DNA from 3 places in the Nocardioides sp. NPDC101246 genome. Region 3 is predicted to be linked to each of the others. Evidence: predicted binding sites of a transcription regulator. Region 3 holds the regulator's gene; each other region holds the start of a gene.
What was found. Region 3 encodes LexA, which represses DNA repair genes until DNA is damaged. Its sites were predicted from a motif close to TCGAACANNTGTTCGA; they were not measured.
Positions count from the first base shown of each region.

Region 1: the regulator LexA is predicted to act here: its motif matches at 1,615-1,630, upstream of ACIRON_RS06525 (DUF222 domain-containing protein).
Region 2: the regulator LexA is predicted to act here: its motif matches at 6,273-6,288, upstream of ACIRON_RS30215 (alpha-ketoglutarate-dependent dioxygenase AlkB).

Region 1 covers NZ_JBIWNX010000003.1:212,546-222,986, forward strand. Annotated here, with positions in the region: gene ACIRON_RS06520 (GNAT family N-acetyltransferase) at 1-122, opposite strand, end outside; gene ACIRON_RS06525 (DUF222 domain-containing protein) at 192-1,433, opposite strand; gene arr (NAD(+)--rifampin ADP-ribosyltransferase) at 1,846-2,256, shown strand; gene ACIRON_RS06535 (DUF1349 domain-containing protein) at 2,265-2,837, opposite strand; gene ACIRON_RS06540 (low affinity iron permease family protein) at 2,834-3,232, opposite strand; gene ACIRON_RS06545 (branched-chain amino acid transporter permease) at 3,262-3,591, opposite strand; gene ACIRON_RS06550 (AzlC family ABC transporter permease) at 3,584-4,312, opposite strand; gene ACIRON_RS06555 (Lrp/AsnC family transcriptional regulator) at 4,376-4,828, shown strand; gene ACIRON_RS06560 (helix-turn-helix domain-containing protein) at 4,818-5,612, opposite strand; gene ACIRON_RS06565 (nuclear transport factor 2 family protein) at 5,730-6,083, shown strand; gene ACIRON_RS06570 (arylsulfatase) at 6,217-8,541, shown strand; gene ACIRON_RS06575 (arylsulfatase) at 8,621-10,441, opposite strand, start outside.
Region 2 covers NZ_JBIWNX010000027.1:12,047-22,487, reverse strand. Annotated here, with positions in the region: gene ACIRON_RS30255 (exonuclease domain-containing protein) at 1-228, shown strand, start outside; gene ACIRON_RS30250 (peptidoglycan-binding protein) at 352-1,209, shown strand; gene serA (phosphoglycerate dehydrogenase) at 1,284-2,486, shown strand; gene ACIRON_RS30240 (hypothetical protein) at 2,498-3,115, shown strand; gene ACIRON_RS30235 (MFS transporter) at 3,156-4,400, shown strand; gene ACIRON_RS30230 (DUF4031 domain-containing protein) at 4,736-4,993, opposite strand; gene ACIRON_RS30225 (hypothetical protein) at 5,084-5,434, shown strand; gene ACIRON_RS30220 (GntR family transcriptional regulator) at 5,449-6,183, opposite strand; gene ACIRON_RS30215 (alpha-ketoglutarate-dependent dioxygenase AlkB) at 6,303-6,926, shown strand; gene ACIRON_RS30210 (MoxR family ATPase) at 6,999-8,012, shown strand; gene ACIRON_RS30205 (DUF58 domain-containing protein) at 8,098-8,925, shown strand; gene ACIRON_RS30200 (hypothetical protein) at 8,912-9,415, shown strand; gene ACIRON_RS30195 (VWA domain-containing protein) at 9,406-10,441, shown strand, end outside.
Region 3 covers NZ_JBIWNX010000018.1:80,679-91,119, forward strand. Annotated here, with positions in the region: gene dapF (diaminopimelate epimerase) at 1-175, shown strand, start outside; gene ACIRON_RS26620 (SDR family NAD(P)-dependent oxidoreductase) at 236-1,012, shown strand; gene ACIRON_RS26625 (VWA domain-containing protein) at 1,116-2,744, shown strand; gene hflX (GTPase HflX) at 2,817-4,301, shown strand; gene ACIRON_RS26635 (SGNH/GDSL hydrolase family protein) at 4,467-5,219, shown strand; gene ACIRON_RS26640 (ATP-dependent DNA helicase) at 5,230-7,224, shown strand; gene ACIRON_RS26645 (MXAN_6640 family putative metalloprotease) at 7,252-8,748, opposite strand; gene lexA (transcriptional repressor LexA) at 9,053-9,820, opposite strand; gene ACIRON_RS26655 (LysM peptidoglycan-binding domain-containing protein) at 10,003-10,380, shown strand.

The sequences.
Region 1 (10,441 bases), on a different contig from region 3:
ATCGGATCGGGCTCGAGCCAGATCCGCTCGACGTACTTCGCGTACGCCGCACGTGCGATCTCCCTCAGCCGCGGCGCATCCGCCGGCTCCGCCGGTCTGATGCCCGCAGGGTTCGGCCCGATCGGGGTGCGCTCATGTTGGAAACCGTACGTCGCACAGGCGCTCTTGGCTCGGTCGAGTTCGGCCGAGGTCTATGTGCGTCGGGTGAAGCGGATGTCGCCGTTGGGGAGGCGTTCGTGGAGGTATTCCGGGTCGTGGGCGCGGTGGTGGTGATGGGAGCAGAGCAGGGCGGCGTTGTCGAGGTCGGTCGCCCCGCCTTGGGCCCATTCGATCCAGTGGTGGGCCTCGGCCCAGGTCCCGGGGATGTCGCAGCCCTCGGCTTCACAGGTCGCTGACCTGAGCAGCAGGGCTCGGCGTTGGGCGGCGGTGAAGAAGCGTTCCTTGCGACCGAGGTCGAGGACCTCGGAGTCGCTGCCGAGGACGGCGGGGAGGATGCCTGCGGTGCAGGCCAGGCGCCTGGCCTGGGCGGCGGTGATCGGGGACCCGCCGATGATCTGGGCGATGCCGGCTTCCTTGCGGAGCTGGTCGATGTCGATGGTCACGATCACCGTGGTCGCATCCCCGCCGTGGATCGGGAGCCGACCCGGGTCGAGGGTCTCCAGCATCTGACAGAACGCGCGTCCCAGGCGACGGTCGTAGGGCAGGTACTCACCGGTCTCGGCACGGGTCCCGTCCTCGCGCCGGGGTGAGGCGAAGGCCTCCAGGTTGGTGGCCAGACGGTCCGCGGCCGCATCCGGGACCACCGCCGTGATCCGGGTGGTGCCGTCCCCCAGGCGCCGCATGCTCAGGCGGGTCTTCTTCCGGGCGTGGGCCTCCTCGGCCGCGAGCCGGCGACCTTCTTCGGCTTCGGCGACCTCCGGGGCGATCACGTCCAGGATCCGGCGACCCAGGCGGCGGAGCTGGGCGGGGTCAAACCGGGCCGCATAGGCAACGAGCGCTTCTTCGGCCTTCGCCCGGATCTCTGGATCGAGATCGGCGGGGAGGTCGTCGAGGGCGTTGACGATGACGTGGGCTTGGGCCGGGTTGCAGGCACCGGTGCGCATCGCGGCCGCGACCAGGCCGTAGGTCCGGTCGAGGGCCTCAGCAAGCCGGAGGTCGGCACGGAGGGTTTCGGGGCGCTGGTGGGTGTGGTGATGCAGCCAGGCCGCAACATCACGGGCAGCACTCTGGGCAGCGACGTCCTCGGCGGTGGCGAGCACCCGGAGCTCGAGCTCGGCCAGCTGCGCCTTGGCCCGGGCGATCTCGAGCAGCGTGGCGGCCTTCTGCTCGGTGGCCATGAACACCGGGTTCGCTTCCGCCACAGTCTCGAGCGAGGTGGTGACCGCAACCACCGCCCCCAGCACAGGATGGCGTGGGTGTTGCAGCGTGGTCATCGAAACGGTCACCTCCCGACGTACGAACTCTTCACACCCGCGGATGCGGATGTGTTCTGGTTCGCTGGTCTCGGAGGCCCGGCAGTACGGGCTATTACTTACCCTCGCAGCTCAGCGTTCGCGCCCCTGGTTCCCCTGGAATACGTCTCACTCGTTGTGTCTCGAGTGGAACGCACGCCTCTTGAAGAGGTGGTCGGCCATCACGTTTACGCCTGCGCCGAGCCTACCACACAAAGCAAAACCAATGAACCCAATCAGGGACAGGTATCCCCAGCCCAAGCAAGACCGCTGCTGGAAGTCCGCAAGACAGCCAAATGGCACCCAACCCAGACACCCTGCTTCTAAATCTCCCAACCCAAACCCGGTATTGGCCCCACCCACGCTGGAACCCAAGCACGGGTACCCTGCCACCATGAGTGAGCCGCTGGACGACGGGCCGTTCTACCACGGCACCAAGGCCGACCTGCGCGAAGGAGACCTGCTCACCGCCGGGTTCCGGTCGAACTACAAGCCCGAGGTGGTGATGAACCACATCTACTTCACCGCGCTCCCCGACGGCGCAGGCCTCGCAGCCGAGATCACCCCCGGCGACGCGGATCCACGGGTCTACCTCGTCGAGCCGACCGGCGAGTTCGAGAACGACCCCAATGTCACGGACAAGAAGTTTCCCGGCAACCCGACCCGCTCCTACCGCAGCAGGGAGCCGCTTCGGATCGTCTCCGAGGTCCACGACTGGACCCGCCTGACCCCCGAAGCCTTGCAGATGTGGCGAGACCGCCTGGCTGCGATCCGGACCGACGACAGGGCCGAGATCATCAACTAGGCCGCCGGTCAGTGCAGGGCGGCGTCGACCGCGGTCGTGCGCCAGGCGTGGAACGCGATCGTGAGCCCCGCCCGCGTGGGCGCGCAGATGAACGGTCCGGCCTGGGCGACGAGGTCCGGCGCCAAGGGGACCACCCGGACGAGCTGAAGAGAGCCGCCGTCGACCGCGGCTCGGACGGTGAGCGCGTCGCCGGATCGGCTGACCCGCATCAGGACCCTGCGGTCGCGCCAGTCGGGCACCGGCGCCAGCGACCAGTCCGACCTACCGTCGGTGACGACGGCACCGAGCTGCGGACGACCGTCGGCGTACTCGACGCCGGCCTTGACCCAGTGCGTCTCGCTGACACGTACGAAGATCCCGGCCTGGTCGAACTGCTGCGAGAAGGCGGCCGTGAACTCGACCTCGACCGCGGTGTCCTGGTCGAACGGGGCCAGCAGGGCGTGCTCGCTGTCGTGGACGAACCCGTAGGAGGTCGTACGCCATGCGTCGCTCCCCTCCGCAGCGGTGACGAGGAGGTCGGAACCGCGCTCGACAGCAGCGACGGGCGGATGGGTCCAGCGCCCACTCCCCCAGCGGATCAATGCCGCTCCTCGAGCCCCACGGCCTCCCGCAGGATACGCACCGAGTCGGCGAGCTCCTCGTCGTCGCGGGCCCGGGACTCCATCAGGTCGGAGAGGGCCGAGGCGATGACGTTGAGCTTCTCGTGAGAAGCCTCCTCCGAGCGCCGCCCGGCGTTCTGGAGCAGCACCAGCAACAGCAGCGAGAGGACCGACGAGCCGGTGTGGATGGCCAGCTCCCACTTGGTGCTCGAGGACCAGAGGGGGAAGCTCACCGCCCACAGCAGCAGGACGACCACGATCACGTAGAAGAAGGGAGCATGGCTGACCACAGAGGTGACCACCTCCACGAAGTGTTCGAACCCGTTCCGTCCGCCGCCGCGCTGACGAGACTTCCTGGCCTTGTTCTCTCCGGTCATGCGCACACGGTAGTCCTCAGCGCCGCCGTTCAGGCGGCGATGACCGAGACGACCAGGACGTACGCCGCCGTGCCGGCGAAGATGCTCAGCGTCATGCTGCCGCGCCACAGGTGCAGCCCGATCGTGATCGCGAGGGCCAGGGCGGCCGGTCCGACGGAGGTCAGGACGACAGGGTCGGTCTCGCGGAGGGTGTAGGCGGCCAGGATGACCATCACCCCGACGGGCATCCGCTCGCCGATGTAGGCCAGCAGCGCGCTGTGCCGCAGCGGGGCGAGCATCGCGAACGGAGCCGCACGCAGGGTCCAGGTGACGGCCGCGGAGACGAGGACGGCAGAAAGGACGTACCAGTGATCAGCCACGGCTGCTCCTACGGACGGCGAGGACGTACGAGCAGACCAGCGCGGCACAGAACATGCCCATCGCGATCAGCAGCATGTTGTCCCGCGAGATCAGCGCCGCGACGAGCGCGCAGCCCAGCGCAAGAGCTGAGACCGGCACCGATCGACGGACCTTGTACGCCTCGATCCCCAGCACCACGAACAGCGCGGTGACCGCGAAGTCGAGGCCCACGACCTGCGGCGGGATCAGCGAGCCCAGACCGGCGCCGGCGGCCACGCAGAGGACCCACGCCAGGTGGAAGAACGCCTGGATGCCGACGATCCTCGTCCGCGACCACCCGGCCGCCTCCGGGGTCGCGGTGAGCGCGTACGCCTCGTCGGTCAGCGCGAAGGTGCTGTAGGCCCTCCACCCTCGGCCCTGGATCCGGTGCATCGGGAACGAGATCGCGTAGAAGACGTGCCGGAAGTTCACCAGCAGCGTGCTGACGGCGATCTGGGCCAACGGAGCAGCCGCGGCCACCAGACCGACCAGCAGGAACTCCATGGAGCCGGCGAACACGACCGCGCCGAACACCGGGGCCCACCACCAGTCGAGCCCGGACTGGACCACCAGCACGCCGAGCGCGAGCCCGAGCGGGATCACGGCGACGCAGGCGGGCAGCACGATCCGCCAACCCGCGGCCACCTCCTCGCGGGCCGTCGGCGACCCCTGGTACGTCGTCTCGGTCTCCATCACCTGCATGCCGCAAGCCTAGGAAAGTTCGGACGTCCTTGGGTTGCTCATCGCCGATGCTAAAGTGCCGCTGTGCGCAACGATCATGCGATTGACGACCTGGATCGCGCAATCATTGCCGAGCTCGAGGATGACGCCCGACTGAGCAACGCCGAGCTGGCCCGACGGGTCGGCCTCACCCCGGCGCCCTGCCTGCGCCGCGTACAGCGTCTGGAGAGCGACGGGGTGATCAAGGGCTACCACGCCAGGGTCGACCCGAAGAGCGGCGGACGCGGGTTCGAGGTCATCGTCGCGATCGACATCGCCGTCAACGACGGCAAGACCATCGAGGACTTCGAGACCGCCGCGGTCGCCGTCCCCGAGGTCACCGAGATGCGCCGCATGCTCGGCCAGCCCGACTACTACCTGCGCGTCCAGGTCGCCGACCCCGATGCGTACGAAGCGCTCATCGTCGGGACCATCTCCCGCCTGCCCGCGGTGAACCGGGTGCTCTCCCACCAGACGATGCGACTGCTCAAGGGCTGAGCGCCTGTCGCGTCCGATCGTCGGCGGGGACGAACGTCTCCAGGTGGAGGCCGTTGAGCGTGACGTCGGAGGCGCTCTCGATCTGGCTGGCGACGCTGAAGAACCGGAGCACGACGCCGCCGCCATCGATCTCCAGCGGGACGACAGGGTCGGCCGACGGCCGCGCCGACGGCTCGCCACCGGTGGGGTAGGTAGTGACCTCGTCCCGGAGCGCGACCAGGACCGGGTCACCGCCCGTGTGGGTGATGCGCCGGTCGAGCTGGTGAAGCAGGTGGGCACGCCAGACGGGGAGGTTGCGGATGCGCGGGGCGATCCCTCGCGGATGCAGGCAGAGTCGGATCACGTTGAGCGGAGGCTCGAGCAGGCTGCGGTCACAGCCGACGAGCAGCCCGTCGACGGGCTCGTTGGCATCGACGATGTCCCAGTGGTCGTCGAGGAGCAGGGCCGGGTACGGCGCGTGGGCGTCCAGCAGGCTACGGAGGCCGGCCATCACCGGCGCGAGCACGCTGTCGTCGGTCGCGCGGTGCGGATAGCGGGGAGCGAAGCCACCGGCGAGCAGGAGCCGATTCTGCTCGGCCATGGGCACCCGCATCACCTCGGCCAACCGGACGATCATCTCCGGCGTCGGCCGGGAGCGCCCGTTCTCGACGTAGCTCACGTGTCGGGTGCTCACCTCGGCCTGGGTGGCGAGCGCGAGCTGACTCAGGCACCGCAGCTCGCGCCATCGGCGAAGCTCGCTGCCGACCGACGATGACGGTGATGGTGGCATCGCAGTTGTGGTCACGACCCGAGGCTAGCCACGCCCGGATCACGACGGCCATGACCTCGGAGGTTATCGACCGGCGCACCGACCAGCGGCGAACCTTCTCGTGACAACCCGATCCGAGAGAAGGAAGACACCATGAACGACATCGTGACCCGCTACCTCGACACCTGGAACGCCACCGACGAGTCCGTGCTCACCGGGCTGCTGGCGAAGCACTGGTCCGACGACTGCGTCTACGTCGATCCGCTCGCCGAGGTGCAGGGCCGGGAGGCCGTCGGCGCGACCATCCAGGCCGTACGCGCGCAGTTCCCCGACTTCGTCTTCACCCCGGTGGGGACGGTCGACTTCCACCACCAGCAGGCCCGCTTCCAGTGGGGTCTGGGGCCGGACGGGGCGGAGCCGGTCGTGATCGGCTTCGACGTGATCGTGGTCGACGAGGACCAGCGGATCCGTGACGTACGCGGCTTCCTCGACCAGGTCCCCGCCTGAGATCAGGCTCGGGCAGGTGATGGCGCAACACACCTGCCACGCATCGGTTGGCTACTCACCTGAACCGGGGGAGGTATCAGAACCCGCCAGGAGATCAGTGTCTGTGGCAAAACAACCACGCATGGGGGAAGAGATGACCAATCAGTTCAAGGGGATCGTCAATCTCGACGTCCGGGACTCTGTCCCGGACTGGACGCCCTTCCGCGAGCCACCGGCGCCGGAGGGCGCCCCCAACGTACTGCTGGTTCTCTACGACGACACCGGCATGGCCGCGTGGTCGCCGTACGGCGGCCGGATCAACATGCCGACCATGCAACGGCTGGCCGACAACGGCCTGACCTACACCCAGTGGCACACCACGGCGCTCTGCTCGCCGACCCGTTCCTGCCTCCTGACCGGGCGCAACCACCACCAGAACGGGTTCGCCCAGATCGCCGAGGGTGCCCAGGGGTTCCCCGGCCACACCGGGCACATCCCGATGGAGAACGCCACCATCGGCGAGGTGCTGCGCGAGAACGGCTACAACACCTTCTGGGTCGGCAAGAACCACAACGTCCCGCTCGACGAGTGGGCGGTCGGGGCGAGCAAGCGGAACTGGCCGCTGGCACGTGGGTTCGACCGCTTCTACGGGTTCATCGGCGGCGAGACCAACAACTGGTTCCCGACCTTGGTCGAGGACAACCACTACGTCGACCAGCCCTCCCTCCCCGAGGACGGCTACCACCTCTCCAAGGACCTTGCCGACAAGGCGATCTCGTTCATCGCCGACAGCAAGACCTCCGCACCGAAGAAGCCCTGGTACCTGTGGTTCTGCCCCGGGGCCAACCATGCCCCGCACCACGCGCCGCAGGAGTACATCGCGAAGTACGCCGGCCAGTTCGACGACGGCTACGAGGCCTATCGCGAATGGGTGCTGCCGCGGATGGTCGAGCGCGGCATCCTCCCGGAGGGCACCCAGCTCACCGAGATCAACCCGCTGCCCGGGGAGGCCGCGCAGCCCATGGACCACGTACGGCCCTGGGAGAGCCTCAACGACGAGGAGAAGCGGCTCTTCGCGCGGTTCGCCGAGGTCTACGCAGGCTTCTCCGAGTACACCGACGCCCAGGTCGGCCGGATCATCGACTACCTCGAGGAGACGGGTCAGCTCGACAACACGATCGTCATGTACGCCGCCGACAACGGTGCCTCCGGGGAGGGCAGCCCGGACGGCACGGTCAACGAGAACAAGTTCTTCAACGCCTATCCCGAGGACCTCCAGCAGAACCTCTCGATGCTGGACCAGCTGGGCTCGCCGGAGACGTACAACCACTACCCGACCGGATGGGCGACCGCGTTCTCGACGCCGTTCAAGATGTTCAAGCGCTACACCTACCAGGGCGGTGTCGCGGACCCGCTGGTGATCTCCTGGCCGCGAGGGATCGCAGGTCGCGGCGAGGTGCGCAACCAGTACCACCACGCAGTCGACATCGTGCCGACCATCCTCGAGTGCATCGGCCTGGAGATGCCGGAGTCGGTGCAGGGGTACGCACAGAGCGAGCTGCCCGGTGTCTCGATGAGGTACAGCTTCGAGGCGGACGGTCCGTCGCAGAAGGTCGTCCAGTACTACGAGATGATGGGCACGCGCGCGCTGTGGAGCCAGGGCTGGCACGTCGTCGCGCAGCGGGCACCCCAGCAGGGCGGCACCGCCTCCGACCTCCTCAACGACACCTGGGAGCTCTACCACTCCGACGAGGACCGCGCCGAGCACCACGACCTCGCCGCCGAGCATCCCGACAAGGTCAAGGAGCTGGTCAACCTCTGGTACGTCGAGGCCGGCAAGTACGACGTACTGCCGCTCGACAACCGGTCGCTCCAGGACCTGATCAGGGAGATGCCGGTGGCGGAGATCCCCGAGGGCGGTGTCTACCGCTACTACCCGGACACCTCTCCCGTGCCCGAGTTCGCCGCCGCCGAGATCCGCGGCCGGTCGTTCAAGATCCTGGCCCAGGTGAAGCTCGACGACGCCCCGGAGGGCGTGATCATCGCGAACGGGGCGCGCTTCGGCGGGCACACGCTCTTCATCAAGGACCGGAAGCTCTGGTACGTGTCGAACTTCCTCGGCATCCCGCCTGAGCAGGTGCTGGTCTCACCGGACGAGCTGACCCCCGGAGAGCATGTGCTCGGGGTCGAGTTCTCCAAGGAGAGCCACGGCGAGCACCAGGAGGCGGTCGGGACGGCGACTCTCTACGTCGACGACCAGGCTGTTGCCAAGAGCGACTGGAAGACGCAGCCCGGCCACTTCGCGCTGTGCGGCGAAGGGCTGACAGTGGGCAAGGACGGCGCCGACCCGGTCTCGCGGGAGTACTCCTCACCGTTCGCCCTCACCGGCGCCAAGATCACAGTCGTCGAGATCAACATCGGCGACGACGTCTACCTCGACCGGGAGCGCGACTTCCACGCCGCGATGTCTCGCGACTGACGAGTGCGGCGCGGCCGCGGGAGCCGGATCCAGGCATCCCGCGGCCGCGCCGTATGTCATGACACGCGCGTGGCGCTGCTCAGTCGCGGGCCAACGCCGCCAGAGCCTCGGTCTCGAGGTCGAGGTAGCTCTCGTCGCTGACGTCGACGGCGACGCCGAGGATCTTTCCCCCGGTGAACGTGAACGGCGCCCGGTAGCTGCGGCTGACCGCGTCGGCACTGTCGAAGCCGACACAGAGGCCATCGCCGCACAGGGTGAACTTGCCGACCTGGGCACGCATCTCCCCCGTGGCCACGATCTGGTCGTCGACGTAGAGGTTGGTGGTGCCGACCGACTCCTTGTTGGGACCGGCGCCTTCGCGAACGAACTCCATCCCCAGCGCGTGCGGACCCGGGGTCAGCTTCTCGGAGACGAAGGTCTGCTCCGGCGAGATGCCGAGGAAGTTGTAGACGTAGTGCAGCTTGCCGCCCTGGAGGAACAGCGCGTGCCCGCCGAACCGAGAGCCGTGGGCGAAGATCACCCCTTCGGCGCCGTCGCCGAGGTCGACGTCCGCGATGATCTTGTACGAACGGCCGCGTACGTTGACCGCGACGCCCTCCGGGACCGCGCCGCTTCCGGGGTAGTAGAGGTAGCGGCTGCGCGGCGGCTCCGCCTGGGGCCGCTCGACCGTGATCATCTCCAGCGCGGAACGGTCGTCGAGCGGAAGTCCGTGGTACTTCTCGGCCTCCTCGAACCAGGCCGCGACCAGCTCCTGAACCTTCTCCGGAAACTCCTCGGCCAGGTTCTTCGACTCCGAGCGGTCCTCGTCGACGTGGTAGAGCTCCCACCTGTCCTGGTCGAAGTGCCCCTTCCCGGAGATCGGCGCATGGGTTGCCGCCGCCTTCCAGCCCTCCTGCCAGATGCCACGGGTGCCGAGCATGGTGTAGTACTGGCGCTTCTTCGTGGTCGGCGCGTCGGCGCTGTCGAAGCTGTACGCCATCGAAACCCCCGGCAACGGCTCCTGCTCCACCCCGCGGTAGACCTCCGGCATCTCGAGACCGGCGAGCTCCAGGATGGTCGGCACGATGTCGGTGACGTGGTGGTACTGGTGCCGGATCTCGCCCCTGGCCTGGATGCCGGCCGGCCAGTGGATGACCAACGGGTCACACGTACCGCCGGAGTACTGGCTGTAGCGCTTGAACATCTGGAACGGCGTACTGAAGGCCGCCGCCCACCCGGTCGGGTAGTGGTTGTACGTCTCCGGTGAGCCGAGCTTGTCCAGCATGGCGAGGTTCTCGGCGAGCTCGTCAGGATAGCCGTTGAAGAACTTGTTCTCGTTCACCGAGCCGGAGTCCGAACCCTCACCTGACGCGCCGTTGTCGGCGCAGTAGAAGACGATCGTGTTCTCCAGCTGGCCGGTCTCCTCCAGGTAGTCGATGACCCGGCCGATCTGGGCGTCGGTGTACTCGCTGAAGCCGGCGAAGACCTCGGCCATCCGGGCGAAGAGTCGCTTCTCATCGATGCTGAGCTGGTCCCACGGCGTCACGTGGTCGGCCGGGTTGGCCTGGTCCTCGGCCACAGGGTTCCACGGGGTCAGCTCGGTGTCCTCGGGCAGGACGCCCTTCTCGATCATCCGGGCGAGCACCCACTCCCGGTAGGCGTCGTAGCCGTCGTCGAACGCACCCTTGTACTTGTCGATGTACTCCTGCGGCGCGTGGTGCGGCGCGTGGTTGGCACCGGGGCAGAACCACATGTACCAGGGCTTCGACGGGTTGGACGCGTTCTGATCGCGCAACATCTTGATCGCCCGGTCGGCGAGGTCCTTGGAGAGGTGATAGCCCTCTTCAGGCGTGTAGGGCTGGTCGATGTAGTGGTTGTCCTCGGCCAGGTCGGGGTACCAGTTGTTGGTCTCGCCACCGAG
Region 2 (10,441 bases), on a different contig from region 3:
CCGGACAAGTCGCTGGCCACCATCGCGGCCTACTACGCGGTCGAGCAGCTGAAGGCCCACGACGCGGGTGACGACACCCGGGTGGCCGCGGAGATCCTGCTGCGTGAGCTGGCCGACGCCGACCGGGTCGGTCTCACCCTGCCGCTGGTGGAGTGCAACACCTCGCGACTGCGGCTGAAGCGGACCCTGCGCCGCTGGTTCAGCCGCGTCCGGCGACCCTTTCACTGAGAGATCGTCCCACCATCCGGGACATTTCCCGCAGAAATGCAACCGGAGGACCCGGTTCGGACATCAGTATGTCGTCAGCCCGATTCAATCTCGAGGGCCCTGGTCCGAAGCGAGGCGATGAAGATGGTCATGCGGGGAATGATCGCCGGGGCGCTCGCCGCCCTCCTGGCAACGACGTTCGCGGCCTGTGCCGTGGAACCGGCCGCCGCGCCTGAGCCCGAGGCGACCGCCACACCGGCCGCGGGCTCCTCCTCCGCCAGCCCCTCGGCGTCGCCGAGCGCCACGCCGACACCATCGCCCAGCGCGAAGCCGAAGCCCGAGCCGAAGCCGTCTCCGACCACGGGCCCGCGACTCTTCGGCAAGGGCGACAGCGGTGACGACGTACGTGACCTGCAGGCGCGCCTGAAGCAGATCGGCTGGTTCAACGCGGGCGTGACCGGGTTCTACGGCAACGTCACCACCGAGGCCGTCTCCGGTTTCCAGGCCAAGCGCGGCATCGCGGTCACCGGCTTCGTGGACCAGACCACGCTCGACCGGCTGCACGCGATGACCCGCGAGCCGACCGAGGCCGAGCTGACCAACGCGCCGCCGCCGGTGCCCGCCGGCAAGCTCGACCCGCGCTGTCTGACCGGCCGGGTGATGTGCATCGACAAGTCGACCTCGGTGCTGCGCTGGGTCGTCGACGGCACCGTCCAGACGAGCGTCGAGGTCCGGTTCGGTTCCCAGGAGCTGCCCACCCGGGAGGGTCGGTTCTCGGTCTTCGCCAAGAGCCGCGACCACGTCTCCTCCATCTACAAGACCCCGATGCCGTTCGCGATGTTCTTCTCCGGCGGTCAGGCCGTCCACTACTCCCCCGACTTCGCCGCCAACGGCTACAACGGCGCCTCCCACGGCTGCGTGAACGTACGCGACTACGCCGCCATCACCTCGCTCTACGACCAGGTCAAGATCGGCGACGGGGTCGTCATCTACTGGTCCTGAGGACCTCCGTGAGCTGACGTCCGGCCCTCGGGCAGGATTGAGGAGGCGTACGTCCGGAGTCTTACCCTTGAGCCATGAAGGCGCTGCTCCTGGAGAACATCCATCCCGTCGCTGTCGAGAACCTCGAGAAGGCCGGCTTCGAGGTCGAGCTGCGCAGCAAGTCCCTCTCCGAGGACGAGCTGGTGGCCGACCTTCCGGGCGTGACGCTGCTCGGCATCCGATCCAACACCCACATCACCCCGCGGGTGCTGGACGCGGCCACCGACCTCAAGGCGATCGGCTGCTTCTGCATCGGCACCAACCAGGTCGACCTGGCCGGAGCCGCGGAGCGCGGCGTGGCCGTCTTCAACGCCCCATACTCCAACACCCGCTCGGTCGTCGAGCTGGTCATCGGCTACATCATCTCCCTGGCCCGACGACTGCCGGAGAAGACCGAGAAGATGCACGCCGGCGTCTGGGACAAGTCCGCGAAGGGCTCCCACGAGGTCCGCGGCCGCACGCTCGGCATCATCGGCTACGGCAACATCGGCACCCAGCTGTCCAACGTCGCCGAGGCGCTCGGGTTCTACGTCATCTTCTACGACATCGCCGACCGGCTGGCCCACGGCAACGCGCGCCGGATGAAGTCCCTCGACGCGCTCCTGGCCGAGGCCGACGTGGTCTCCATCCACATCGACGGACGCCCGGGCAACCTGGGCATGTTCGGCGAGGAGGAGTTCGCGAAGATGAAGCCGCGCTCGCTGTTCATCAACGCCGCGCGCGGCTTCCTGGTCGACAACGACGCGCTGCGCAAGCACATCGAGTCCGGCCACATCGCCGGCGCCGCGCTCGACGTCTTCCCGATCGAGCCCAAGGCCCAGGGCGACGCCTTCGAGAGCCCGCTGCAGGGCCTCGACAACGTCATCCTGACCCCGCACGTCGGCGGCTCGACGCAGGAGGCCCAGGAGGAGATCGGCTGGTTCGTCTCCGGCAAGCTGCGCGACTTCGTCGTCTCCGGATCGACCGCGCTGAGCGTCAACCTCCCCGCGGTCCAGCCGCCGCCGCTGGCCGCGGGTGCGCGCCTCGCGCTGCTGCACGACAGCGTCCCGGGCGTGCTCGCCGAGCTCAACGCCCTGCTCGCCGCCGAGGGCGTCAACGTGACCGGCCAATACCTCGCCACCGCCGGCGAGACCGGCTTCGTGGTCACCGACGTGACCGACGTACCTGCGACCACGCTGGAGAAGATCACGGCCAACCCGCACACCAGGTGGGTGCGCGCCTACCACGCCAGACGCTAGCGTTCTGGCTCATGGACCTCCCCCAACATTGGCCGCTGCCAGCGGCGACCGACCTTCTCGGTGACGTCCTGGCAGCGTACGACGACCCGACCCGCCGCTATCACGACCGCCGGCACCTCACCGAGGTGCTGGATCGGATCGAGGAGCTGCGGGCGGAGGGAGAGCGCTTCGACCCGCTGACGGTCACTCTGGCGGCGTTCTTCCACGACTCCGTCTACGACGGCGAGCGGGACGCCGAGGAGCGTTCGGCCACCTGGGCCGAGGACGCGCTGGCCGCCCACCTGGATGTCGACGCGGTCGCCGAGGTGGTCCGGCTGGTGCGGCTCACCGAGACGCACGACCCTGCGCCCGACGACCGCAGCGGCCGGGTGCTCTGCGACGCCGACCTGGCGATCCTGGCCGCGCCGACGGAGCGCTATGCGGAGTACGCCGCGACCGTCCGCGAGGAGTATCAGCACCTGTCCGACGAGGAGTTCCGCGCCGGTCGTGCCCAGGTCCTGGAGCGGCTGCTGGAGAAGGAGTCGCTCTTCTCGACGCCCTTCGCCAGGATCAGCTGGGAGGCCGCCGCGCGGGCCAACATCTCGGCCGAGATGGAGACCCTGACCACATACCTGTCACCTGATCAATAACAATTCGTGAAGCACCGCCCACCGGTGACAGAATCTCGTGGTGAGCTTCCAGACCTACGCCGACCTGTGGCGGCTTCCCGACGTACGCCGCATCCTCGTGCTGGGTCTGTTCCTGCGAATTCCGATGCCGGCCTCGGCAGTCATCGTGACCCTTCACGTGGTCGGCCCGCTGGACCGCTCCTACGCCGAGGCCGGGCTCGTCTCGACGGTCCTCGCGATCGCGATGGCGATCTCCGCGCCCTGGCTCGGTCGGCTCCTCGACCGCCTCGGCCTGCGACGTACGCTGCTGCTGCCGCTGGCCGTTCTCCCCATCGCCTGGTCGATCGCCCCCTGGGTCGGCTACCTGCCGCTGCTCGCACTGGTCGCCATCGCGGGGCTCCTCACCGTCCCGTCCTTCTCGATCGTGCGCCAGGTGATGCTCCGCTCGGTCGGGCCCGGGCAGCGCACCGCCGCGCTCAGCGCCGACGCGATCATGACCGAGCTCGGATTCATGGTCGGTCCGGTCATCGGCGTCCTCGGCGCCAGCTACTTCGGCACCTCCTGGGCGTTGCTGCTGATCCAGTGGCTCGGCATCGCCGCGGCGGTCGTGCTGTGGCTGTTCAACCCGACGATCACCGAGGGCGAGCCGACGGTCCCGAGCGACGCCGTCCCCAGTGATTCCGGCACACCGAGGCGCCGCTTCGGACTCCCCTCGTGGGTGAACCCGGGCGTCGTACTCCTGCTCGCCGGCACCTTCACCGCCTCGCTCATCCTCATCGCCGAGGACCTCGGCACCGTGGCCGCGATGCGCGACTTCGACCGCACCGCGCTGCTCGGGCTCGTCATGGCGATGTGGGCGCTCGGCTCGCTGCTCGGCGCGCTCATCTACGGCGCCCTCAACAGCCACCCCTCGACCGCGGTGATGCTCGTCCTGCTGGGTGCGACGACGGTGCTGACCGCGTTCGCCTGGGACCCGATCTCGTTCACCGTGCTGCTCCTGCTCAGCGGCTTCTTCTGCGCACCGACCCTGACCGCCGCGCTCGAGGCGATCACCAGCAGCGTCCCCTCGACCGTACGCGGCGAGGTGATGGGCTGGCACGGCTCGGCCATCACGCTCGGCAGCGCCGTCGGCGCCCCCACCGCCGGCTTCGCCATCGACCTGATCGGCTGGCAGGGCGGCTTCGTCCTCGGCGGCGGTCTCGGCCTGCTGATCGCGGCGGCCATCTGGCTCACCACCCGACGGATGTCCACCCCGGCTGAGGCGTCGCTCCCGCCGGGCGAGAAGTCGCCCGCGCCGGCCGAGTAGTCGCTCCCGCCGGCCGAGTAGTCGCTCCCGCCGGCCGAGTAGTCACTCCCGCAGGCCGAGTAGTCACTCCCGCCGGCCGAGTAGTCACTCCCGCAGGCCGAGTAGTCACTCCCGCCGGCCGAGTAGTCGCTCCCGCCGGCCGAGTGGTCGCTCCCGCCGGCCGAGTGGTCGCTCCCGCCGGCCGAGTGGTCGCTCCCGCAGGCCGAGACGTCACCGCGGCGCCACCTCGGCCGACGTACGTGACGTCTCGGCCGACGTACGTGACGTCTCGGCCAACGTAGGTGACGTCTCGGCCAACGTACGTGACGTCTCGACCGACGTAGGTGACGCCTCGGCTATCGGGGTTTGCGACGGCGCAGGCCGGCGGCAAGGAGGGCGGAGACCAGGACCCGGGAGGTGACCTCGACGGCACCCGCCGCGACCATGTCGTCGTAGGCCTCGGCCGGCACGTCGTAGTGGTCCCGGTCGAAGCCTCGGGGCGGGATGCCCAGCCGACTCGCGAAGGCGTGCAGCTCCTCGTAAGAGGTGTCGCTGGCGAGGTGAGACCACATCCGGCCGCGACTGGGTACGTTCGGCGGGTCGATGAGGATCACGGGGCATTCTTACCGCGTCCATCCTCGGGCGCCACCCTGAGGCCACAGCGTGAGCCCACAGCCTTGACCGGTCGGCAAGAATGGTTCGTGATGAACACGACAGTGCTGTTCGAGGCTCGGGCGAGGGTGCTCCATGACCTCGATGCCCGCGGACTCGCCGGTGCGGCCGCCGTCTCCGCCCTCGAGGACGCGATGACCGAGCGCGGCTGGTGGGTGGAGCAGTGGCCGGAGGGCAAGGCGTACGTCGCCGGCCTGGTCGCCCAGGACGTGCAGGACCTGCTCTTCGACGGCGAGGCCGCCGCGCGCTGGCCGGTGTGCACCTCGTGCCCGCCCGAGTCGCCGGTGCACTCGCTCCACATCACTCCCGACCTGGGAGGCCCGGACCCGATCTGGGTCTGCGAGGAGAGCGGCGACGTGGTCGCGCCGCTCGGTGCCCTCTGACCGACCCGGAAACGTCAGGATGGGCCGAGCTGCAGGTGCAGCGCGTAGCGGTCGGCACGGTAGACCGAGCGGCACACCTCGACGTAGCGGTCCCCCGCGACCGACTTCCGCTGCCTGCGGAGCACCGGGACGCCGACCGAGAGGCCGAGCAGGGTGGCCTCCTCGATGTTGGCCACGTCGGCGCGGAAGGTGTCGTCGACCCACGAGGGTCTCATGTGGCGAGTGGCCAGCTCGGCGTAGAGGCTGGTCGGCGTGGTGCGCTCGAGCATCCCGGGCACGATCGCCTCGTCTAGGTAGACGTCCTCGATGCAGATCGGCACCCCGTCGCCACGACGTAGCCGTCGCCAGTGGACGACGGCCGCACCCTCCTTGATGCCCAGCGCGCGGGCGATGGTGGGTCCGGCCTTCTCCCGGCCGAGCAGCAGCGTCTCCGACGATGCCTGCATGCCCCGGCGTGCCATCTCCTCGCTGAACCCGAGCACCGGGCTCGCCGCCCGCGGCGGGCGCGCGACGAAGGTGCCCCGCCCCGGGATCCGGACCAGCAGACCGTCGGCGACGAGCGCGTCGAGCGCCTGCCGCACGGTGGCCCGGGCGACGCTGAACTTCTGGACCAGCTCACGCTCCGAGGGCGCAGAGGCGCCTGGGCTCTCGCCGACGACCAGCTCCCGGACGTACTCCCTGATCTGGACGTGCTTGAGCGACCGCTCACCCTCGACCGACCGGACCATGACCAGAGCGTAGGTGTACACCTCGCGTACGTCCCGAATTTGGTCAAGTTGTGACATTGCAACGAGATGAGGCAGATCTTCTGCAACGAAATAAGACGGCTGGATTTCACTAGAACAAGTGTTCGATCACGAGGTACGCTATGAGGGTGGACTTCCAGGGAACACTCTTCGCCCCTACAGACGACGAGACCACCGAGACGGCCTACGAGCGGACCCATCTGGACCGCGGAGCCTGGGTGGACATCGCCCGCGGCTGGCTGCCCGATCCCGACGACGTCTTCGCGGCCCTGGTCAACGACGTCCCGTGGCACGAGGAGCGCCGGCAGATGTACGACCGGATCGTCGACGTGCCGAGGCTCCTGCACACCTACCTGCAGGGCGACCCGCTCCCCCACCCCCGTCTCGCCGAGGCCCGCGGCCGCCTCACCGCCCACTACCTGCCCGAGCTGGGCGAGCCGTTCGTGACCGCAGGCTGCTGCTACTACCGCAACGGCCACGACTCGGTCGCCTGGCACGGCGACAAGATCGGCAAGGGACGCACCGACGACACGATGGTCGCGATCGTCTCCGTCGGCGACCCCCGCCGCCTCGCCCTCCGCCCCCACGGAGGGCGAGGCGGCAAGGGCATGAGCATCGAGATGGGCCACGGCGACCTCGTCGTGATGGGCGGCTCCTGCCAGCGCACCTGGGAGCACGCCATCCCCAAGGTCTCCTCAGCCGGCCCCCGGATCTCGGTCCAGTTCCGCCCCCGCAACGTCTTCTGAGGCGGCCCCCAGATGCGTTCCGTACGCTGGTAGGAAAGGATGGGACCGACAGCCGACGCCCCTGGAGCCGCCTTGACCACCACCGCACCAACCCTCGCCCCGCCGTCCGCTGAAGAGATCGCCAGGGCGAAGGAGATCGTCGGGCGGGTCAGCACCGCCTTCAGCAGCCGCGTGGTCGGCCAGGAGCGGCTCCGGACGGCGCTGCTGATCGCGCTCCTCTCCGAAGGTCACGTGCTGCTCGAGAGCGTGCCCGGCCTGGCCAAGACGCTTGCCGCGAGCACCCTGAGCCAGACGGTCAAGGCGCAGTTCTCCCGGATCCAGTGCACCCCCGACCTGCTGCCCAGCGACATCATCGGCACCCAGGTCTACGACCAGCGCAACCACGAGTTCGAGACCCAGCTCGGCCCGGTGCACGCCAACTTCGTGCTGCTCGACGAGATCAACCGCTCCTCCGCCAAGACCCAGAGCGCCATGCTCGAGGCGATGCAGGAGCGCCAGACGTCGATCGCCGGCCACATCCACCCGCTGCCGCGCCCGTTCATGGTGCTCGCCACGCAGAACCCGATCGAGGAGGAGGGCACCTACGTCCTCCCGCACGCGCAGATGGACCGGTTCCTGCTCAAGGAGATCGTCAACTACCCCAGCGAAGGCGAGGAGCTCGTCGTCCTGGAGCGCATCGAGGCCGGCACGCTCGGCCCCGACCACGAGGAGACCCGCCCGGTCGCCGACCCCGACGACGTGATCTGGCTCCAGGAGCTGACCAAGCGCGTCTACGTCGACCCGGCGATCAAGCGCTACATCGTCGCCCTCGTCCAGGCCACCCGCAACGCCCGCCAGCTCCTCGGGCCGGAGACGGGTTCCTACGTCGAGATCGGCGCGTCCCCGCGTGCCTCGATCGCGTTCCTGCAGGCGTCGCGAGCGGCGGCGCTGCTGCTCGGCCGCTCCTACGTGACTCCCGAGGACGTACGCGAGCTGCGCCACAGCATCCTGCGCCACCGGCTCCACCTCAGCTTCGAGGCGCTGGCCGAGAAGGTCCAGCCCGAGATGCTGGTCGACGCGCTCGTCCGCGCTGTCCCGAGCCCCTGAGTGGCGCCAGGAAATCAGGCACAGAATGGCGACGTACCTTCCCCGGATCCGCACGCGGTTGATGATCCATGCCCACCGTAAGGTCGTGGGACTGCTCGACGGGGAGTACGCCAGCCTCCAGACCGGGCGCAGCATGGACTTCCACGACCTGCGGGAGTACGTCCCCGGTGACGATGTGAAGGACATCGACTGGAAGGCGACGGCTCGGTCCCGGAGCCTGCTGGTCAAGCGGTTCACCGCCGAGCGCCAGCATCTGGTGCTGCTGGCGATCTCCACCGGCCGGAGCATGGCGGCCCAGGCGACCGGCACCACGACCAAGCGCGAGCTGGCGATCTTCACCGCCGGCCTGGTCGGCTGGCTGGGTGTACGCCACGGCGACAAGGTCGCGGTCGTCTACGGCGACTCCGAGACCCAGAAGCTCACCAAGCCGGCCGACACCGAGGTCGCGCTCGAGCGGGCGCTGGGACAGGCCCACGACGCGATCACCCCCGATGCCGCCGAGGCCGACATCGTCGCGGTCCTGCACCACATCGCCACCAACGTACGCCGCCGAGCGATCCTGCTCGTCGTCACCGACGAGCACTCGGTCAGTGACGAGATGGCCGCGGTCCTGCGCCGACTCACCGTCCAGCACGAGGTCCTGGTCGCCGGCATCGACGACCTCGACCCCACCACCGCCGTGGCCGGCGGCGCGCCGACCGTCGACGTCGACACCGTCTCCGCTCTGCCCGGGTGGCTCACCGGCGACGCCGTCCTCCAGTCCCAGTACGCCGAGCTGGCCGCCGCCGAGGAGCACGGCCTGCGCGGCACCCTGGACCGCCTGGGCATCGCCTACCAGCGCGTCCAGGACGACACCACCGCCATCGGCGCGGTCTTCCATCTCCTGCAGAGGCATCGTCATGCGCGCCGGTAGCGTCCCCGAGGAGTTTCAGCAGCCGCTGGCGCACTCGGGCTGGTGGCTGGTGCTCGCGCTCGCGCTTCTCGCCGCGGTGGCGCTCTACTACCTCGTGGTCATCGTGCTGACCCGTAAGCGCAAGCCGGTCGTCGAGATCGAGACGCCCTGGGTGCCCGAGCCCCGCGACCTCCGTGCCGAGCACCTGGCCGAGATCGATCGGATCGAACGGGCGGTGCATCGCGGCGACGTCCCGGCGCGGGTCGGTCACCAGCACCTGAGCCGCACCGTGCGTGACTACGTCGCCGAGGTCAGCCAGATCCCGGCCGACAAGATGGTCCTCGCCGACCTGAAGGCGACCGTACGCAGCGACCCCCGCACGCGCCCGCTGGCGATGGCCGTCGAGGTGATGTACCCGCCCGCCTTCGCCTCCGAGGAGGAGGGCAAGGCGGCCGAGCGCTTCCCCGAGGCGCTGAGCCGGGCTCGTCAGGTGGTGACGACATGGACCTGAGATGGCCCGTTCTCGGCGCGATCGTGCTGGTCCTCACCATCATCGCGATCGCCGCGATCGTCGTGTTCGCCGCCCGGGTGCACCGCCGCCCGGCCGACGCGGTGCTCGTCGCTCACACCGCTCGGCTCAAGCGGCTCCCCCGGTTCCGCGAGCTCGCGACCCAGCAGCGGTGGCTGTCGTGGTGGCAGACCGCGGGGATCGCGCTCGCGGTGATCGGCTGCATCTGGCTGATCGCCCGGCCGCAGACCACCGACATCACCCAGAACCGCTACTCCACCCGCGACATCGTGCTCTGCCTGGACGCCTCGACCTCGATGTTCGACGAGGACACCCAGGTCACCCAGGCGTACTCGCAGCTCGTCGCCGGTCTCAACGGCGAGCGGGTCAGCCTGGTCCTGTGGAGCGACGCCGCGGTCACCGTCTTCCCGCTCACCGACGACTACGGCTGGGTGCAGGACGAGCTGGCGCGGGCCGGCCGGGCCTTCGCCCTCGGCGACCAGGAGTACGTCGCCGGGACCTATCTCGGCAAGGAGCGGGCGAGCCTGATCAGCGACGGGATCGTCTCCTGCGTCAAGCGCTTCGACCTGTCCAACCCCGAGCGCGGCCGGGCGGTCATCGTCGCCTCCGACAACGATCCGCAGGGCGGCCCGCCCGTCTACACGCTGCCCGAGGCCACCAAGTTCGCCAAGGAGCGCGACGTCCAGCTCTACGGCATCGGCTCGGCCGACCTCAGCTTCCAGGAGGACAAGCGCGCCAGCTTCGACAAGGCGATGACCGACACCGGCGGCACCTTCTCGCTGCTCGGCGACGACGGATCGATCGAGTCGATCCTGGCCGGCATCGACCGGCTCTCCGCCGATGAGGTCGTCGAGCCGCCGAAATACCAGATCCGCGACGCTCCCGGCTGGCCGATCGTCACGATCGTCGTCGGGGTGCTCATGCTGATCGCCGGGTGGGTCTACGCCCTGGTCCGCTCCGGAAGGCTATCCCCGGGCTCCCGGCCGACTCCGCCTCTCGCCTGGCCCC
Region 3 (10,441 bases):
TGCGGTGATGGTCGCGGCAGCCGAGGCCGACGGCCTCGCGATCGCGCGCGATGCCGATGTGACGTACCGGGTCGATGTTCCCGGCGGCACGCTCCACGTCACCTGGACGACCGACGACCGCGTCCTGCTCACCGGGCCTGCGGTCCTGATCGCCGAGGGCACCACCGCGCTCTGACCGCGAGACGGTTAACGGGTATTCACCCTCGTGAGGGTGGTCACGTCTAGGGTGCTGCCCATGGAGTTGACTGATAGCACAGCGATCGTGACCGGAGCGGCCAGCGGGATCGGGGCGGCGACCGCCCGGGCGCTGGCGGCCAAGGGTGCGACGGTGATCGTCGCGGACATGCAGAAGGACAAGGGCGAGGCCCTGGCGGAGGAGATCAAGGGGCTGTTCGTGCCCGTTGATGTGACCGACACCGACCAGATCACCAACGCCGTGGAGAGGGCCGTGGAGATCGCGCCGCTGAAGGCGGTGGTCAACTCGGCCGGGATCGGCTGGGCACAGCGGACGATCGGACGCGACGGTCAGATCGGGTCGGCGCACGACCTGGACGCGTACAAGAAGGTCATCGCGATCAACCTGATCGGCACTTTCGACATGTGCCGTCAGGCGGCGACCTACATCAGCCGCAACGAGCCGGACGCCAACGGGCAGCGTGGGGCGATCGTCAACCTGGCCAGCGTGGCGGCCTTCGACGGCCAGATCGGGCAGGTGTCGTACTCCTCGTCCAAGGGTGGCGTCGTCGGCCTCACCCTCCCGCTCGCGCGCGACCTCGCCGCGGTCGGCATCCGTGTCAACACCGTCGCCCCGGGGCTGATCGACACCCCGATCTACGGCGAGGGCCCGGAGTCGGAGGCGTTCAAGGCCAAGCTCGGCGAGAGCGTGCTGTTCCCGCACCGGCTCGGTGAACCGGCGGAGCTGGCCAGCATGGTCGTGGAGTGTCTGACCAACGACTACATGAACGGCGAGACGATCCGCGTCGACGGCGGCATCCGGATGCCACCGAAGTAACTGGAGGCAAGTAGTACCCGGACGGCTGGCGCACCGCTAATGTGTGCGCCAGCCGCGGCCCGTTTCAGACCGTTCCGCGGACGTCGGAGCAAGGGGAGTTCGCATGTCCGATAAGGCGGACACCGGTACGTCGAAGGCGCTCGCGATCATCGAGCCCGACTCCGCGGGGCCGGCGGGTGCGAGCGAGCCCCCGCGCGAGCCACGACTGACGCGGGAGACGGTCAGGGTGATCGCCGGTGCGGCCGGCGTGCTGGTCGTATGCCTGATCGCGACCGCGCTGGTTGCCAGCGGCGAGTCGGCCTCGAGCGGTGAGCAGACCTGCCTCGGCCCGCAGATGACGGTCGCGGTGGCTCCCGAGGCGGCGACCGTCGTGGGCAACATCCTCGAGGACGCCGGCTGTGGCCAGTTCGACGTGGAGGCGGCCAAGACCGACCAGGTCCTTCAGCCGTTGGCGCTCGACGGCGATCTCCCCGACGTATGGATCCCCGACTCCTCGCTCTGGCTGGACCGGATCCACCCGGCCGTCGAGCCGGTGACGCTGCGGGCCTCGATGGCCTCCTCGCCGGTCGTGCTCGTCTCCGGTGACGGCCTGACGCGTACGTCCTTCGCCGAGGCCTTCGTCGAGGACGACCTGCTGATGGGTGACCCCCAGCGGATGATGAGCGCGCTCGGCACGGCCGTCGCGAGCCGGGGCAAGCCCCAGAGCGAGGCCAAGCTGGAGCCGTACGCGGAGCGGATCGCCTCCGGCGAGGAGGGCGCCGGGCCGACCGACTCAGGACGCCTGGCGGAGCTGCAGACGGTGATGAGCGGGGTGACCGCGACCAGCGAGCAGCAGTGGTCGACGTACGCGCCGGCGCTCAAGGCCAGTGCGCCGAAGGAGGGCACGGTGGTCCTCGACTACCCGGTCCTGATCACCGCTGACTCCTCGCGCCGCAACTCGATCGCCGCCTCGATCACCAGCTTCGCCCGGGTGCTCGACAGCGGCGCCGCCGACACCGCGCTGACCCAGGCCGGGTTCCGCACCAGCGGCGCCGGCAAGCCGTCCCCCAACGTGGGCGCGTACACCCGGGTCGACTCGGCGACGGTGGCGAAGACCGCCTCGGAGTGGAACGCCAGGCTTCGGCCGACCCGGGCGATCGCGGTCATGGACGTCTCGGGCTCGATGGCCTGGCCCTCTGCTCCCGACAGCGCCACCACCCGCCTCCAGCTCACCCAGGAGGCTGCGTCCGAGGCCGTGAGTCTGCTTCCCGGTAGCGCCGCGATCGGACTCTGGGCCTTCTCCGAGAAGACCGAGGGCACACTGGGCGGCGACCACAAGGTGCTCGTTCCCACCCGCCAGCTGGCCTCGAAGGACCAGCGCGCGCAGCTGACCGCGGAGATCGCCGGTCTCACCGCGCGCACCGGCGGCGGCACCTCCCTGCACGACACCGCCCTCGCGGCCTACCAGGCCGCGGTCGCCTCCTACGACCCGCTGGCCTCCAACGACGTGCTCCTCTTCACCGACGGCACCAACGACGATCCCGACTCGATGGACGTGGCAGAGCTCGTACGCCAGCTGGAGGCTGCCTCCGACCCGCGGCGGCCGGTCCGCGTCCTCGGGATCGGGATCACCGCCGACGCCGACCTCGGCACGCTGCAGGCGATCGCCGATGCGACCGGCGGGGCCGCGTACGTCGCCGAGCGGCCCGAGGACATCGGACAGGTCCTGCGAGAGGCGCTCGAGCAGCGCTGAGACCGGCCCCGGATCGAGCCCGCGGATAAGCATTGTCCCCCGGGTGGAGCGGCGCCGTATCCTTGTTGGTATATGACGAACAACGCACACGAATTCTCACTCGCTGACGAGCTCGAGGCCACCGAGGACTGGGACGCGCTCGACGACAGCTTCGAGTCGGGCTATGCCGACGAGGATCCTGAGGACACCGACCCCACCGTCGGTGCGATGGAGCTCGCCGAGCGCCACGCGCTCAAGCGCGTCGCCAGCCTGCGCACCGAGCTCGAGGACATCACCGAGGTCGAATACCGCCAGCTTCGCCTCGAGCGAGTGGTGCTCGTGGGCGTGTGGGCCGGCGGCACCCAGACCGACGCCGAGAACTCCCTGGCCGAGCTCGCGCTCCTCGCCGAGACCGCCGGCTCGGAAGTGCTCGAGGCGATCTACCAGCGTCGCCAGGCGCCGGACCCTGCGACGTACATCGGACGCGGCAAGGTCGAGGCGCTCAAGGAGATCGTCGCCGCGACCGGCGCCGACACCGTGATCGCCGACGGCGAGCTGGCGCCGAGCCAGCTCAGGAACCTCGAGGACCGCACCGGGGTCAAGGTCGTCGACCGGACCGCGCTGATCCTCGACATCTTCGCCCAGCACGCCAAGTCCCGCGAGGGTCAGGCGCAGGTGGAGCTCGCCCAGCTCAGCTACATGAAGCAGCGGCTGCGTGGTTGGGGTGGCAATCTGTCCCGCCAGGCCGGTGGCCGGGTCGCCGGCGGTGCCGGTATCGGTGGCCGTGGCCCCGGTGAGACCAAGATCGAGACCGACCGTCGCCGGATCAACACCAAGATCGCCAAGCTCAACCGTGAGCTGAAGGCGATGAAGGGCACCCGCGACACCAAGCGTGCCGACCGCAAGCGCCACCACATCCCGGCGGTCGCGATCGCCGGCTACACCAACGCCGGCAAGTCGTCGCTGCTCAACCGGCTCACCGGCGCCGGGGTGCTCGTCGAGGATGCCCTCTTCGCGACCCTGGACCCGACCACCCGGAAGACGACGACCGAGGACGGCCGCGTCTACACGATGTCCGACACCGTCGGTTTCGTGCGTCACCTGCCCCACCAGCTCGTCGAGGCCTTCCGCTCGACGCTGGAGGAGGTCGCCGACGCCGACCTGGTCGTGCACGTGGTCGACGGTTCCCACCCCGACCCCGAGGGTCAGCTGGCGGCGGTGCGTGAGGTCTTCGCCGAGATCGGTGCCAGCGAGGTGCCCGAGCTGGTCGTGATCAACAAGGCCGACATCTCCGACCCGCTGGTGATCGCCAGGCTGCTGCGCGCCGAGCCCCACTCGGTCGCGGTCTCGGCCAAGACCGGCGAGGGCATCGACGCGGCCATCAAGGCCGTCGAGACCGACCTGCCGCGGCCGGGAGTCGAGTTCTCCGCGCTGCTTCCCTACGAGCGGGGAGACCTGGTCAACCGGATCCACCAGCACGGTGAGATCGACCACCTCGAGCACACTGCCGAAGGCACCGTCGTCAAGGGCCGCGCCAACGCGGACCTGGCCGGCGAGCTGGCCGCGTACACGAACTGAGCGAGGCCGAGCGGCGAGCTTGCTCGTCCGTTCGTGCCGAGCGAAGGAGTAAGCGCGCGCAGCGCGCACTCTGCCTGATCTCGGACGCTGATCCGGCGTTGCGACATTGGCGATGCCGAGCTCGTCCCTCACACTTGGGACGATCAGTCGTCGGAGAGGGCAGGGATGCGGACAGAGGTACGCCACGCGGCACGCGCCACGGTCGTGAGCGCGCTGGCTGGTGCTGTCCTGGTGGCCGTGCTCGCAGGCTGTGGTAGCCAGGAGGAGGGCGTGCTCCCGGGGCAGAAGCCCAGCCATCAGTCCGAGGTGACCCAGGACCTGTGCACTCGACTGGCCGCCGAGTCGGTGACCCGCGCCTCCGTGGTGACCGGAGCCGGCGAGCGCGTCGTGGTGATCGGTGACTCCTGGGCCTCCGGCTTCGGGCTGGACGACCCCGGTCTGTCCTGGCCGCGCTATCTCGACGGTGAGGTGCGCGTCTCCGGTTTCGGCGGCACCGGCTACTCGCACGCGCTGATGGAGCGGTGCGGCCCGATCTCGTTCCCCGAGCGCGTCCCCGACGCGGTGGCGCAAGGGGCCGACCTGGTCGTGCTCGAGGGCGGGATCAACGACTCCAAGAGCGACCTCGACGACGTCGAGAAGGGCTTCCGGGCCACCCTGGACGAGCTGAAGGACCACGAGGTCGTCGTGCTCAGCGCGCCCAAGGTGAACTCCCGTGCCAAGGCCATCAGGGCCGTCAACAAGATGATGCGGCGGGTCTCGGCGGAGTACGGGGTGACGTACATCAACGTCTTCGACCTCGAGCTGCCCATGCTCGATGACAACACCCACCTGACGGTCGCGGGTCACATGCAGTTCGGGGAGATCGTCGCCCAGCGGATCGCGGAGAGCCGATCGGAGACTGTCCCCACGCACGGCTAAGGTTGCCCGAGTGACATCAACCGAGACCGCCTCCCAGACGCCCGTACGTGAAGCCCTGGCGGATGCGGTCGCGACCCTCGGCGGAGCCACCCGCGAGGGTCAGGTGATGATGGCCGACGCGGTCGCGCAGGCCCTGGTCGACGAGGAGCACCTGCTGGTCGAGGCCGGCACCGGCACCGGGAAGTCGCTGGCCTACCTGGTCCCCTCCTTGCTCCACGACAGTCGGGTCGTGATCGCCACCGCGACCCTGGCGCTGCAGCACCAGCTCGTCGAGCGTGACCTGCCGCGCCTGGTCAAGGCGATCGGCTCACGTCCCGGCGTCGACGCGTCCTATGCCGTCCTCAAGGGCCGTTCCAACTACGCCTGCCTCCACCGGGTGCGCGAGGGCGCTCCCGACGACCAGGGCACGCTGGTCGACGTCCCGCTGGGTCCGATGGCCGAGAAGGTCCTCGAGCTGCGCAGCTGGGCCGAGAAGGAGGCGGAGAAGGGCGGCAGCGGCGAGCGTGACTCCGCGCCCCGCCACACCGACCGCGAGTGGCGCCAGGTCTCCGTCAACCACCGCGACTGCCTCGGCGCCGCCAAGTGCCCCTTCGGCGAGGAGTGCTTCGTCGAGGTCGCTCGCGACAAGGCCCAGAAGAGCCATCTGATCGTCACCAACCACTCCCTGCTCGCGATCGACGCGATCGAGGGCGTGCCGATGATCCCGGAGTACGACGCCGTGGTGATCGACGAGGCCCACGAGCTCGTCGCCCGGGTCACCCAGGCGGCGACCGACGAGCTGACCGCGGCCGAGGTGGAGCGGGCCGCCCGGCGGGCCCAGAAGCACATCGAGGGCTCCGAGGCCGACGACCTGGCCGACGCCTCCGACGCGTTGCGGGCCGCGATCAGCGAGAGCTCACCCGGGCGGTTCGTGACCCTGCCGGAGGTCATCTCCGACGCGCTCGTGCTGGTGCGCGACGCCGCCCGGTCCGCGATCTCGGCGCTCCCGAAGCCGAAGGACTCCGACAGCGCCGACCCCGGCTTCCAGCAGGCCAAGGGCGGCCTGCAGGAGGTCTTCAACACCGCCGAGCGGATGGCCGCCGCCTCCGAACACGACGTGATCTGGCTCAACGAGGGCGGCGACAGGATCCCGCCCCGACTCTGCGTGGCGCCGCTCCAGGTCTGGGCGCAGATGCGCGAGAAGCTGCTCACCGAGAAGACCGTCGTCTTCGCCTCGGCGACCCTCAAGCTCGGCGGCGACTTCGGCCCCGTGGCCGGATCCCTCGGGCTCAAGGCGGAGGAGCGCACCGAGGTGGGCGCCGGGGCGCAGCGTACCGATGACGTGCTGCCGTGGATCGGGCTCGATGTCGGCAGCCCGTTCGACTACGGCAAGCAGGGGATCCTCTACGTCGCCCGACACCTGCCCCCTCCCGGGCGTGACGGGATGGGTGCCAAGACCCTCGACGAGATCGTCGACCTGGTCGACGCCGCCGACGGGCGTACGCTCGGGCTCTTCTCGTCCCGGCGTGCCGCCGAGGCCGCCGCCGAGGTCGTGCGCCAGAAGCTGCCTCACCTGACCACGCTGGCCCAGGGCGACGCCCAGCTGCCCGAGCTCGCCGCGCAGTTCGTCGCCGACCCGCACACGGTTCTCTTCGGCACGCTGTCGCTGTGGCAGGGCCTCGATGTCCCCGGCGACACCTGCCAGCTCGTGATCATCGACCGGATCCCGTTCCCGCGGCCCGACGACCCACTGATGTCGGCCCGGCAGCAGGCGGCCGACAAGGCCGGCGGCAACGGGTTCATGCAGGTCGCCGCCACGCATGCGGCGCTGCTGCTCGCGCAGGGTGCCGGCCGGCTGATCCGCACCACCACCGACCGTGGCGTCGTGGCCGTGCTCGACGCCCGTCTGGCCACCGCCCGCTACGGCGGATTCCTCAAGGCCAGCCTGCCGCCGATGTGGGCGACGACCGACCCCGAGGTCGTACGAAAGGCGCTCAAGCGTCTCTCGGAGATGGCCTCGGCCTGACCCCCGCCGACTCGGCGGGGAGTCGGGTCAGCGGTAGGTCTTCGCCCACCAGCGGTGGGTGGCCTTGTCGGGGGTCGCGACGCCGTGGCAGGAGAACGCGGTGCCCTGGCCACACTTGAAGTTGCTGCTCGCGTTGGCGAAGGTGACCTCGACCTTGCGGATCCGCTTCGAGGAGAAGCCCTCGATGGTCTTGGTGGCGATGCCCTTGCTGTTGGGCTTGAGGTAGTAGACGCCGCGGGTGCCGTCGGTGCGGAACACGCTGATCACGGCGGCGTTGGCGCTGGGCCGGGCCACGTCGACCTTCACGCGCAGCTTCCAGCCCTTGCCCACCTTCTTCGGGACGAGGCGCTGGGAGGCGTACGTCAGGTGCTTGAGGGTGAACTTGCCGTCGACCGTCTGTCGCTTGGCGGGCAGCGCGGTGCGGCCGTCATAGACCGGCGGGTAGTAGGCCCCGCCCTCGCTGTAGGTCTTCGAGGGGGCCAGGTTGGCGGCGGCGAAGCGGACGTACTCCTGCTTCAGCGTGGTGCCGCGGGCGGCGAGCGCCTGCCGGATGGCGGTGGTGGAGTAGGTGGAGGGCGCTCGGTTCCAGATCGAGAGGACCACCTCCGGCAGCGTCCCGCGCTCCTTGGCGAAGCGCTCGGACAGGTAGCGGAAGAAGATCCAGTTGCCGTAGATCCCGAGGTTGGAGGCGTAGGAGTTGTCCAGCGGCTTGCGCTGGTCCTCGAGCTGGCCGTAGCCGAGGTACTGCCGGTTGTCGTTGATGCTGTCGTAGACCTCGTCCTCGACCCAGGTCGCGGTGGACTCCATCATCCAGCGGTCCTCGCCGGCGTCGTAGGCGAACTGGACCGCGTGGAAGTATTCGTGCGCGGCGGTCACCCGGAGGTTCTCGGTGGGTGTGTTGTACGACCCGTACTCGCTGGTGGCGTAGTCGTTGTCCAGGACGCAGTAGGCCGTCGCGGCGGTCTTGGAGACCTTCGTCTCGGGCGCGCAGTAGCCGTAGTAGCCCTCGTCGTAGAGGTTCTCCAGGTAGATGTCGACCTTGCCCGGGGTGACCGACTTGTCGGCCGCGGGCTTGCGGTAGCCCGCCTGCACGTAGAGGTTGTGGACCTTCGTGACCACGTCACGGACCTGGGTCGCGTACGCCGTCGAGGCGCGGTCGCCGCCCTTGCCCGGCGTGTAGTGGACGCAGACCACGTCGCTGCAGGTCTGGGTCGCGGTGCGGGGGCGGGCGAGCAGCTCACGCGCGGCCGCCTTGTTGGAGCCGTCCAGGGCGTCCTTGGCGTTCCACAGGTCGGTCAGCGCGATGGTCGCGTCGGGCCGGCCGGCGATGTGCCGCCCGGGCACGACCTGGCGGGCGCCGCGCACCGACTGGTTGCGCTTGACCTTCTTGGCCGCGGCGAGCGCCTCCCGGGCCACCTTCTCCGTCACCGGCTGCTCGGCGCTGGTGTCACCGCCGGTCCTCACCGAGGTCGCCGGGGTCGAACCGGTTGCGGGCATGGTGGCGACGAATGTCGCGGCGACCATGCCTGCGATCAAGACGAGGGAGCGTTGTTTCCGGTTGATCCGGCGGACAATGTTTCGCATGAGATACCAGACGTTCGGGAAGGCAGACCTGGGCAGTCTAAGCGCAGAGCGCCGCTGTGTCCGGCGGACACGGCCTAGACCTGCTGCGTGACGCGATGGAGCCGGTTGCTTCCGGTTGCCGTGGCGGGTGGAGCGTGGGTCGAGCATGCTCGGCTCGAGCAGGTGGACGAGACGCAGCCGCCGGCCCTGACAGGGCCGGCGGCTGAAATCACGCAGTGTTCCCGGGCCGTTCCCCGGGGCGGGCTCAGAGGCTGCGCAGGACCGCAGTCACCTTGCCGAGGATCGTGGCGTGGGTGCCGTCGATCGGCTCGTACGCAGCGTTGTGCGGCAGCAGCCAGACCTTGCCGTCCTTGCGGGACAGCGTCTTGACCGTGGCCTCGCCGTCGATCAGCGCGGCCACGATCTCGCCGTTCTCGGCGGTCGGCTGCTGGCGCACGACCACGAAGTCGCCGTCGCAGATGGCCGCGTCGACCATCGAGTCACCCGAGACCGAGAGCAGGAAGAGGTCGCCGTTGCCGACCAGCTGCTTGGGCAGCGGGAAGACGTCCTCGACGCTCTGCTGGCTCGAGGTCTCCTCGGCCAGGATCGGGCCACCGGCCGCGATCCGCCCGACCAGGGGGACCATGGCTGCGTCGGGGTTGGGGTTGATGTCGGCCTCGGCGCTGATCGTCGAGTCGGGCTCCTCGCCGGACATGGCCTTGCGGTGGGCCATCACCTCGGGGAGGAAGACCTCGAGGGCGCGCGGTCGCTTCGGATCCTTGCGGATCAGACCACGCTGCTCCAGCGCACGGAGCTGGTGGGCGACGCTGCTCGTGCTGGTCAGCCCGACCGCGGCGCCGATCTCGCGCATGCTGGGCGGGTAGCCGCGCTGCTCGATGCTGTCGCGCAGGTGAGCGAGGATGCGCTGCTGACGCGGCGTGAGCCCGGTCGCGTCCGGCGGCCCGTCGGGCAACTCGCGGACGCGGCTCTTCTTCGAACCGCCTGATCCGGTGCCTGTCTTCTGCGTGGTCATGTCACCACATTAGTCCCTCTGGCACCACGACATCAAACATTTGTTCGACCTCGTGGGCGGCGCGTGTCGGCGTTCGAAAATTCTGGGCGTCGCTACTTGCGTTGTTCGAACACGTGATCTACCTTCGAACATGTGCTCGATCGAACACGTGATCGAGAGACTTGTGATCAGGAGGCCGTGAGATGAGTGCAACAGTCTATGTGCTGCCCGTAGCCGAGCCGCCCCGTCCGGTGCGGGAGGTGCGTCGCTCGACCGTTCGGCTCACCCGTCGCGGACGAGTCGTCGTGTTCGCATTCGCGCTCGTCGTGCTCTTCGGGATCGCGTTCATCGGAGCGCGGGTGGCGTTCGCCGTGGAGGGTGGTGCCGAAAAAAGCCCCGCTCCCTCCGCCCACACGATGGTCGTCAGCGATGGCGACACGCTCTGGGACATCTCCTCGAAGGCCGTCGCCGGCAGCGACGCTTCGATTCGGGAGATGGAGCAGACGATCAAGGAGCTCAACAGCCTCGAGTCCTCGATGCTCGTGTCCGGCCAGACCCTGATCATCCCGACCGCGCCGTAAGGGCCGCCATAGATGTCCGGCTGCACCTTCGACCCCTGGCAGCCGGCTACCCGGGGAAAAG